2 regions of the Kribbella sp. NPDC051718 genome follow, and region 1 is predicted to be linked to the other one. Evidence: predicted binding sites of a transcription regulator. Region 1 holds the regulator's gene; the other holds the start of a gene.

Region 1 (4,208 bases):
GCCCTGGCCGGCGCAGGCGCTGATGACGCGGATCGGGCCGTCGGGGTGCGCGTCCAGGTGAGCGCGGATCGATTGCTGGACCGATCGCAGGCGGCCGCTCAGCTCAGAGGACTCGTCGTCGTAGTCCTGGTGCCATTCGAGCCAGTCCTTCAAGGGTCAACTCCAGCGGGAGCGGGCGAGTAGGGCTGATGCGGCGGCCACGCCCGCTGTCGACGTACGGAGGACGGTGCTGCCGAGGCGGACCGGGGTTGCCGCGAAGGCTTCGAGCTCGGCCGGGGTGATGCCGCCTTCGGGGCCGACGACGATGACGATGTCACCATCCGTGGGCAGTTCCAGCGAGGCCATCGGGGTGGTGGCTTCTTCGTGGAGGATCACGGAGAGGGCCGCGTCGGCGACGAGTTTGGTGACCTCAGAGGTGGAGGCGATCGGGGCCACCTCGCAGAACCAGGAGCGGCGGGACTGTTTGCTGGACTCGAAGGCCCAGGACTGCCATTTGCTCTCGGTCTTGGCGACCCGCTCGGGGTTGGCGCGGAACTGGCTGCGGTCCGCGTTCCACGGGACGATCAGGTCGACGCCCACCTCGGTGAGCATCTCGACAGCCAGCTCGGCCCGCTCCCCCTTCGGCAGAGCCTGTACGACGACCAGCCGCGGGCTCGCCGCGTCGACCTCACCACGATGGTCGACCGCGACGGTCAGGCCGGTCTTGTTCGAAGCCGTGACCGCGCCCTCGGCGAACGAGCCCCGGCCGTCGGTCAGCCGGATTCGCTCGCCGGGGCCGATCCGGCGTACGACGGCCGCATGACGACCCTCGGCCCCGTCCAGTACCAGCTCGGGGCCGTCAGTGTCAGTGCCAAGGTCAGGCAGGTAGAAGACCGCGAGTCCCATCGCCCGGCAGCCTAAGTCGTTTTCAATGCTGACCGAAGGCGTCGCGCAGGCGCCCGAAGACACCCTTGTGCGCCGCCTGGACATGACCGACCGGCCGCTCCTCGCCACGCGCGGCGGCGATCTGCTGCAGCAACGCCTTCTGCGCGTCGTCCAGCTTGGTCGGCGTCTCGACGATCACCTGCACGATCAGGTCGCCACGACCCGCGTGCCGCAACCGCGGTACGCCGCGCGCGGTCAGCGTCATCGCCGTCCCCGACTGCGTCCCCGCGCGGATCTCCAGCGGCGTCGTCTCGCCCTCCAGCGTCGGCAGGTCGATCGTCGTACCGAGCGCCGCCGCCGTCATCGGCAGCGTCACCGTGCAGTGCAGGTCGTCACCGCTGCGGGTGAAGATCTCGTGCGGCTCGACCTCGATCTCGACGTACAGGTCACCGGCCGGGCCACCGCCCGGGCCGACCTCGCCCTGGCCGGTCAGCTGGACCCGGGTGCCGCTGTCGACGCCACCGGGGATCTTGACGGTGACGGTACGCCGGGAGCGCACCCGCCCGTCGCCGGCGCACTCGACGCACGGGTTCGGGATGGTGGTCCCGAAGCCGCGGCAGTTCGGGCACGGACGCATCGTCCGGACCTCGCCGAGGAACGAGCGCTGGGTGTGGGTGACCTCGCCCCGGCCGTGGCAGATCTCGCAGGTGACCGGCTCGGAGCCGACCTGGGCGCCGGAGCCGGAACAGGTCGGGCAGAGCACCGCGGTGTCGACCTTCAGCTCGCGGGTCGTCCCGAAGGCCGCCTCGGCGAGGTCGATCCGCAGCGGGATCAGGGCGTCCTGGCCCCGCCGGGTGCGTGGCCGTGGCCCGCGGGTCGCCCCGCCGGTCTGGCCGAAGAAGGCGTCCATGATGTCGGTGAAGGTGAACGCCTGGCCGAAGCCGGCGCCTCCGGCCGCGCCGGGCCCGCTCGCGAACGGGTCACCGCCGAGATCGTGGACCTGCTTCTTCTGCGGGTCGCTCAGCACCTGGAACGCGCGGCCGATCTCCTGGAACTTGTGGTGCGCGTCCTCGGAGTCGTTCACGTCCGGGTGGTACTGGCGGGCCAGCTTGCGGTAGGCCTTCTTGATCTCGTCCTGGCTGGCGTCGCGGCTGACGCCGAGGACGGCGTAGTAATCGGTGCTCATACTCCAGACCACTTGGTAGGCAGTGTGCGGGGGTGGTTCACGAGTCGGCCAGGATCTGGCTGACGTAGCGCGCGACGGCGCGGACAGCGCCCATCGTGCTCGGATAGTCCATGTGGGTCGGGCCGACGATGCCGAGGGTGGCCAGCGCCTCCGACTTGGAGCCGTAGCCGGTGGCGACGACCGAGGTGGTGGCAAGTCCTTCGTACGGGTTCTCGTGGCCGATCCGGACCGTCAGCGTCTGCGGGTTGGTCGCCTCGCCGAGCAGCTTCAGCAGGATCACGTGCTCCTCGAGCGCCTCCAGCACCGGCTTCACGTTGCGCTCGAAGTCGTCGCCGTACCGGGTCAGGTTGGCCGCGCCACCGACCGCGATCCGCTGCTCGCCCTCGACCGTGAAGGCCTCCAGCAGGCTCGTCACGACGGCCGCGACCAGCGATCGGTCGGCCGGTGCGAAGGTCTCGGTGACGCTCGCGAGCGAGGTCGCCGCGTCGGTCAGCCGCTGTCCGGTGAGCGCGGTGTTCAGCCGCGAACGCAGGTCCGCGATCAGCTGCTCGTCGACGTCCTCGTGCGTCTCGACGATCCGCTGCTCGACCCGGCCGGTGCTGGTGATCAGCACGAGCAGCAGCCTGCGCGGGGTCATCGTGACCACCTCGATGTGCCGCACGCTCGACCGGCTCAGCGTCGGATACTGGACGATCGCGACCTGCCGGGTGATCTGCGCGAGCAGTCGCACCGTACGGCGTACGACGTCGTCCAGATCGACCGCGCCGACCAGGAAGGACGAGATCGCCTTCTTCTCGGCCGCGGACAGGGACTTGACCGTGCTCAGCTTGTCCACGAACAGCCGGTAGCCGGCGTCGGTCGGGATCCGGCCGGCGCTGGTGTGCGGCTGGGTGATGTACCCCTCCTCCTCCAGCGCGGCCATGTCGTTGCGGACCGTGGCCGGCGAGACACCGAGGTTGTGCCGGTCGACCAGGGTCTTCGAGCCGACCGGCTCATGGGTGGCCACGTAGTCCTCGACGATGGCCCGGAGCACGTCCAGTTTGCGTTCGTCCAGCACGCGCACCACCCCTCTCACGTCGGCCCCTCGGGTTGGCACTCCCGAGTTTCGAGTGCCAGTCTACCGAGCCCGCACGACACCTACCGACGCGTAGCGGCGTGGGACGGATCTCAGGCGGATTCTGGAGACGCTCCCAAAGGTACGGCGGCAGGCCGCTCGACCGTACTCGCCACGTCCACCGACTGGTCCTGAGCTGCAGACTCAAGCAGCGACTCCATCACGTCGAGCACGTGGTACGCCAGCGCTCCGTCCGCCCGGTGCGGCTCGTTGTTGCGTAGTGCACGAGCCATGTCGGCCACACCGACGCCGCGCCCGGCTCCGGCGTACCCACCGGCTACAGGGAGTTGCGTCCAGTCACGGTTGGTGGCAGTGGCGATCTCCACCGTGCCGTCGAAGCCATTCGGGTCCGGAACGGACAAGCTGCCCTCAGTGCCGTAGATCTCGATCCGCGGCAGCCGTGCGGCCCACACATCGAAGCTCATCAGCACGGTGGTGAGCGCACCCGACTCGTGCTCCAGTACGCCGGTCACATGCGTCGGTACGTCGACAGGGAACGTCTCCCCGGCTCGCGGCCCGGTGTGGACCTTCCGCTGCTGCTGCGACCGCCCGGCCCGACCAGTGACTCTCTTCACCGGCCCAAGCAGCGTGACGAGGCTGGTGATGTAGTACGGACCCATGTCGAGCAGCGGGCCGCCACCTGGTTGGTAGTAGAACTCCGGCGCCGGGTGCCACAGCTCATGCCCGGGCGTGACGAAGGATGCCGTCGCTGCGGTCGGTACGCCGATGTCGCCACGGTCGAGCGCGACGCGGGCAGTCTGCGTACCGGTGCCGAGCACGGTGTCGGGCGCGCAGCCGATCCGGAGGTTGCTGGCCGCCGCGAGCTTGAGCAACGGCTCGGCCTCGGCACGGTCGACAGCCAGCGGCTTCTCGCCGTACACGTGCTTACCGGCCTGCAGCGCCGCCTGGTGGACCGGTGCGTGCGCGGCCGGGATGGTCAGGTTGAGGACGATGTCGACCTCGGGGTCGGCGAACAAGTCGTCGGACGTCAGGGCCCGGATGCCCGGGTTCTGGTCGGCGATCGTCTGCGCCCTGGAGAGGTCG
Region 2 (4,208 bases), on a different contig from region 1:
AACTTGGCGACGGCCCTGTGTCGCAGCGAAGCCTGCGTAACGGCAGCGGTGACCACAACGGCGTCGTACCGGCGTCTGAGCTTCTCGACCAGGCGTAGCTCGCCTCCCGGCGTGAAACCGGCGCAAGCCTCGGCTAGTACGTCAGCTCCGGCCGGCGCCAGCAACAGCGAGATCGAGTCAGGTGTCACCCGGCACAGTCTGCCCCGCCGCTTACAGCGGGCTCGAGCAGGTCTTGCTCCAGGCGTGCTTCTGCAGCGAGTACATCCGCCAGTTCATCGCGGACCTGGTCTTCGGGCCGTAGATGCCGTCGGCAGTGACCTTGAGCTTGCGCTGGACCTTCAGCACCGCCGCACGGGTCTTGCTGCCGTACTTGCCGTCGACGGTGAGCTTGCTGCCGTAGCAGTAGTTCAGATCCCGCTGCAGGGCCTTGATCGCCGACGCGGGATCCCCGACGTAGTCCGGGCCGTAGCGCCGCGGCATGTCGCCGTACTTCAGGTTGCAGTTGGTGGAGGTGTCCTCCCAGCCGCCCGGAACCTGTACGGCCCAGCCCTTGCCGACCGGCTTCATCAGCGCCGACAGACACTGCTCCAGCCCCTTGGCCTTGACCGATGCGGCCTCGGCCGTCGTGGTCGCTACCACTGCGCCGCTGATGGCCATCACGGCCGTCGCGCCGACGGTGATAGCGGTACGTAGAAATCCCATGGTGTGCCCCTCGAGTATCCGATCCCCCCTCTGGGATCGCTTGCTCGTTGAGACCGCACGGACTGCCCTTTTGTTCGATCCGACTTCAGAGCGGGCTGGAGCAGTTCTTGCTCCAGGTGTTGGTCTTGGTGGCGTAGAGGCGCCAGTTCATCGCCGAACGGGTCTTGGGGCCGTAGATACCGTCCGCGACGAGCTTGTGGCGCTTCTGGACGGCCTTGATCACTCCGCGGGTGTTGCTGCCGTAGATACCGTCCACTGTGAGCCGGTAGCCGTAGCAGTAGTTCAGGTTGCGCTGGAGCACCCGGATCGCGGTGTCGGGGTCGCCTCTGTGGTTCGAGCCGCGGAACGGGTCGTCGCCGTACATCAGGTTGCAGGTGGTGCTCGGGCTGTTCCACAGCGACGGCATCGGGATGCCCCAGCCGGTCTTGCCGATCGGTACCACTCTGGCGTACAGGCACTGCGGAGTCGCAGCGGCCGCCGCGGTTGCTTGAGCCTCCGTCTGGGCGGCAGCGTCCTTGGCCTTGAGCTGTACTGCGGGCGCGGCGCCGCCGGGGGCCGCGTTGCCGGGGCGGGCGGAGGAGTCGTGTGCGCCTTTGGCCGCCAGGCCGGCGACCGCGAACGGGCTGATCACCAGGAGAGCGATCACCACCGCCTTGCGGGAGGTCAGCTTGGGCAGTGACGGGAGGCGGAGCGCCATGGTTCTCTCCTCGGGCGGGGTCGGTCCCGGGGCGGCCGGGATCCCTACAGAGACGACGGTCCCACGACCGGATGGGGTTCGCCCAGCCCTTGATGGCAGAAAGCGGCGGACCGGACACGAGCGGTACGGGCGTTCGCCGGTGGCGAGATTCTGGCACTCGAGTTGACCGAGTGCTAATCGCGGCCTAGATTCGGTGTTGGCACTCTCCACTCGAGGGTGCCAGCGGCCCGGCCTCTGATCCCCGCGACGGCAGAGGTGGAACGGCTGCTCGCAGCACCCCTTGAACACACAAGAACTCGACCGTGGAGGTCAGCAAGTGTCGGTCACGATCAAGCCGCTCGAGGACCGTATCCTCGTTGCGCCGCTCGAAGCCGAGCAGACCACGAAGTCCGGCCTGGTGATCCCGGACACCGCCAAGGAGAAGCCGCAGGAGGGCGAGATCCTCGCCGTCGGGCCCGGCCGCATCGACGACAACGGCAACCGCGTCCCGCTGGACGTCAGCGTCGGCGACAAGGTCATCTACTCCAAGTACGGCGGCACCGAGGTCAAGTACGACGGCCAGGACTACCTGATCCTGGGCGCCCGCGACATCCTCGCAGTCGTCACCAAGTGACGATCGCTCGTTCCTGACTGACACCGCTCCGGCGCCGCCTCGGCTCCGGAGCGGAGTCGGTTCGGGTCGCGAGCATCATTGTTGAAACTCAGAGAGGGACTTGTTTTTTATGCCGAAGATCCTCGAGTTCGACGAGAACGCGCGGCGCGCGCTGGAGCGTGGCGTCGACAAGCTCGCGAACACGGTGAAGGTGACGCTGGGGCCCAAGGGCCGCTACGTCGTGCTGGACAAGAAGTGGGGCGCCCCGACCATCACCAACGACGGTGTCACCGTCGCGCGTGAGGTCGAGCTGGACGACCCGTTCGAGAACCTCGGTGCGCAGCTGGCCAAAGAGGTTGCCACCAAGACCAACGATGTCGCCGGTGACGGAACCACCACCGCGACCGTACTGGCGCAGGCGCTGGTGCACGAGGGCCTGCGCGCCGTCGCTGCCGGCGTCAACCCGATGGGCCTGAAGAAGGGCATCGAGGCCGCCGTCGAGGCCGTCTCGAAGAAGCTGATCGAGACCGCCCGCCCGGTCGACGACAAGGGCGACATGGCCCACGTCGCCACCATCTCCGCCCGCGACGCCGAGATTGGTTCGCTGATCGCGGAGGCGTTCGACAAGGTCGGCAAGGACGGCGTCATCACCGTCGAGGAGTCGAACACGTTCGGCACCGAGCTGGACTTCACCGAGGGCATGCAGTTCGACAAGGGCTACATCTCGCCCTACTTCATCACCGACGCCGAGGGTGGCGAAGCGGTGCTGGACGACCCGTACATCCTGATCAACCAGGGCAAGATCTCCGCGGTGTCGGACCTGCTGCCGCTGCTGGAGAAGGTCGTCCAGTCGGGCAAGACGCTGCTGATCATCGCCGAGGACGTCGACGGCGAGGCGCTGTCGACCCTGGTCGTGAACAAGATCCGCGGCAACTTCACCTCCGTCGCCGTCAAGGCGCCGGGCTTCGGTGACCGCCGCAAGGCGATGCTCGAGGACCTGGCCGCCCTGACCGGCGCCCAGGTGATCGCGCCCGAGGTCGGCCTCAAGCTGGACCAGGTCGGTCTCGAGGTGCTCGGCACCGCCCGCCGGATCGTCGTCACCAAGGACAACACCACCGTTGTCGAGGGTGCCGGCAAGTCCGACGAGATCGAGTCCCGGGTCAACCAGATCAAGGCCGAGATCGAGCGCACCGACTCCGACTGGGACCGCGAGAAGCTGCAGGAGCGGTTGGCCAAGCTGGCCGGTGGCGTCTGCGTGATCAAGGTCGGCGCGGCCACCGAGGTCGAGCTGAAGGAGAAGAAGCACCGGATCGAGGACGCGGTGTCCGCGACCCGGGCAGCGATCGAAGAGGGCATCGTCGCCGGTGGCGGTTCTGCTCTCGTCCACGCTGCCGCGGTGCTCGACGAGGGTCTGGGCCTGGAGGGCGACGAGCTCGCCGGTGTCCGGATCGTCCGCAAGGCGGTCGTCGAGCCGCTGCGCTGGATCGCCGAGAACGGTGGCTACGAGGGTTACGTCGTGACCGCCAAGGTCGCGGAGCTCGAGGTCGGCAGCGGCTTCAACGCCGCCACCGGTGAGTACGGCGACCTGCTCGCCCAGGGTGTCCTGGACCCGGTCAAGGTGACGCGTTCCGCGCTCGCCAACGCCGGCTCCATCGCCGCTCTGCTGCTCACCACCGAGACGCTGATCGTCGACAAGCCCGAAGAAGAAGAGCCCGCCGCAGCCGGTCACGGCCACGGCCACGGCCACTGATCTCTTCGCGCCAAGCATCACCCGAACTGCCCGGCCGGTCCTCGGACCAGCCGGGCAGTTCTTTCACCCGGCTAACTCTTCCGCTGGGGGTGAACCGCCAGGCCATCAAACCCCACCATCTCGCCCTCGACGCGCCGAGCTCCACCCGTACGGCCGCCCGTTTGATGCACTGGCCGTCCGCCCGCCCCACCGCAGCCACCTGGTAGGCCCCGGCGTCGCTATCGTCGGATGGGTGAAGTACTGCTGCGAGTACGCCTACGGCTGCCCCGAGCGGGTGGCGGTGGTCTGCTATGTCCATGGCGGTGAGGACCCGTGCTGCCTGGACGAGGGTGCGCACGAGTGCCTGGAGGACATGTACGGCAGCGAGGACGGGCTGATGCTCGGGGACGGGTTCGTCTGCTTGCGGTGCGGGAACTACGAGATGGTCGGGGTGGCGCACGGGCCGGCCACCGAGCCGGGCTTCCCGC

What was found. The regulator HrcA, encoded in region 1, represses chaperone genes, less so after heat shock. The targets are predictions, from matches to a motif close to TTGGCACTCGNNNNNNNCGAGTGCCAA.
Region 2: the regulator HrcA is predicted to act here: its motif matches at 1,550-1,576, upstream of groES (co-chaperone GroES).

Annotation. Positions count from the first base shown of each region.
Region 1 covers NZ_JBFAYZ010000017.1:79,575-83,782, forward strand. Annotated here, with positions in the region: gene AB0M15_RS39820 (class I SAM-dependent methyltransferase) at 1-153, opposite strand, end outside; gene AB0M15_RS39825 (16S rRNA (uracil(1498)-N(3))-methyltransferase) at 157-885, opposite strand; gene dnaJ (molecular chaperone DnaJ) at 908-2,050, opposite strand; gene hrcA (heat-inducible transcriptional repressor HrcA) at 2,088-3,107, opposite strand; gene AB0M15_RS39840 (Gfo/Idh/MocA family oxidoreductase) at 3,218-4,208, opposite strand, start outside.
Region 2 covers NZ_JBFAYZ010000001.1:461,486-465,693, reverse strand. Annotated here, with positions in the region: gene AB0M15_RS02225 (class I SAM-dependent methyltransferase) at 1-188, opposite strand, end outside; gene AB0M15_RS02220 (peptidoglycan-binding domain-containing protein) at 211-702, opposite strand; gene AB0M15_RS02215 (peptidoglycan-binding domain-containing protein) at 788-1,399, opposite strand; gene groES (co-chaperone GroES) at 1,716-2,012, shown strand; gene groL (chaperonin GroEL) at 2,122-3,741, shown strand; gene AB0M15_RS02200 (hypothetical protein) at 3,974-4,208, shown strand, end outside.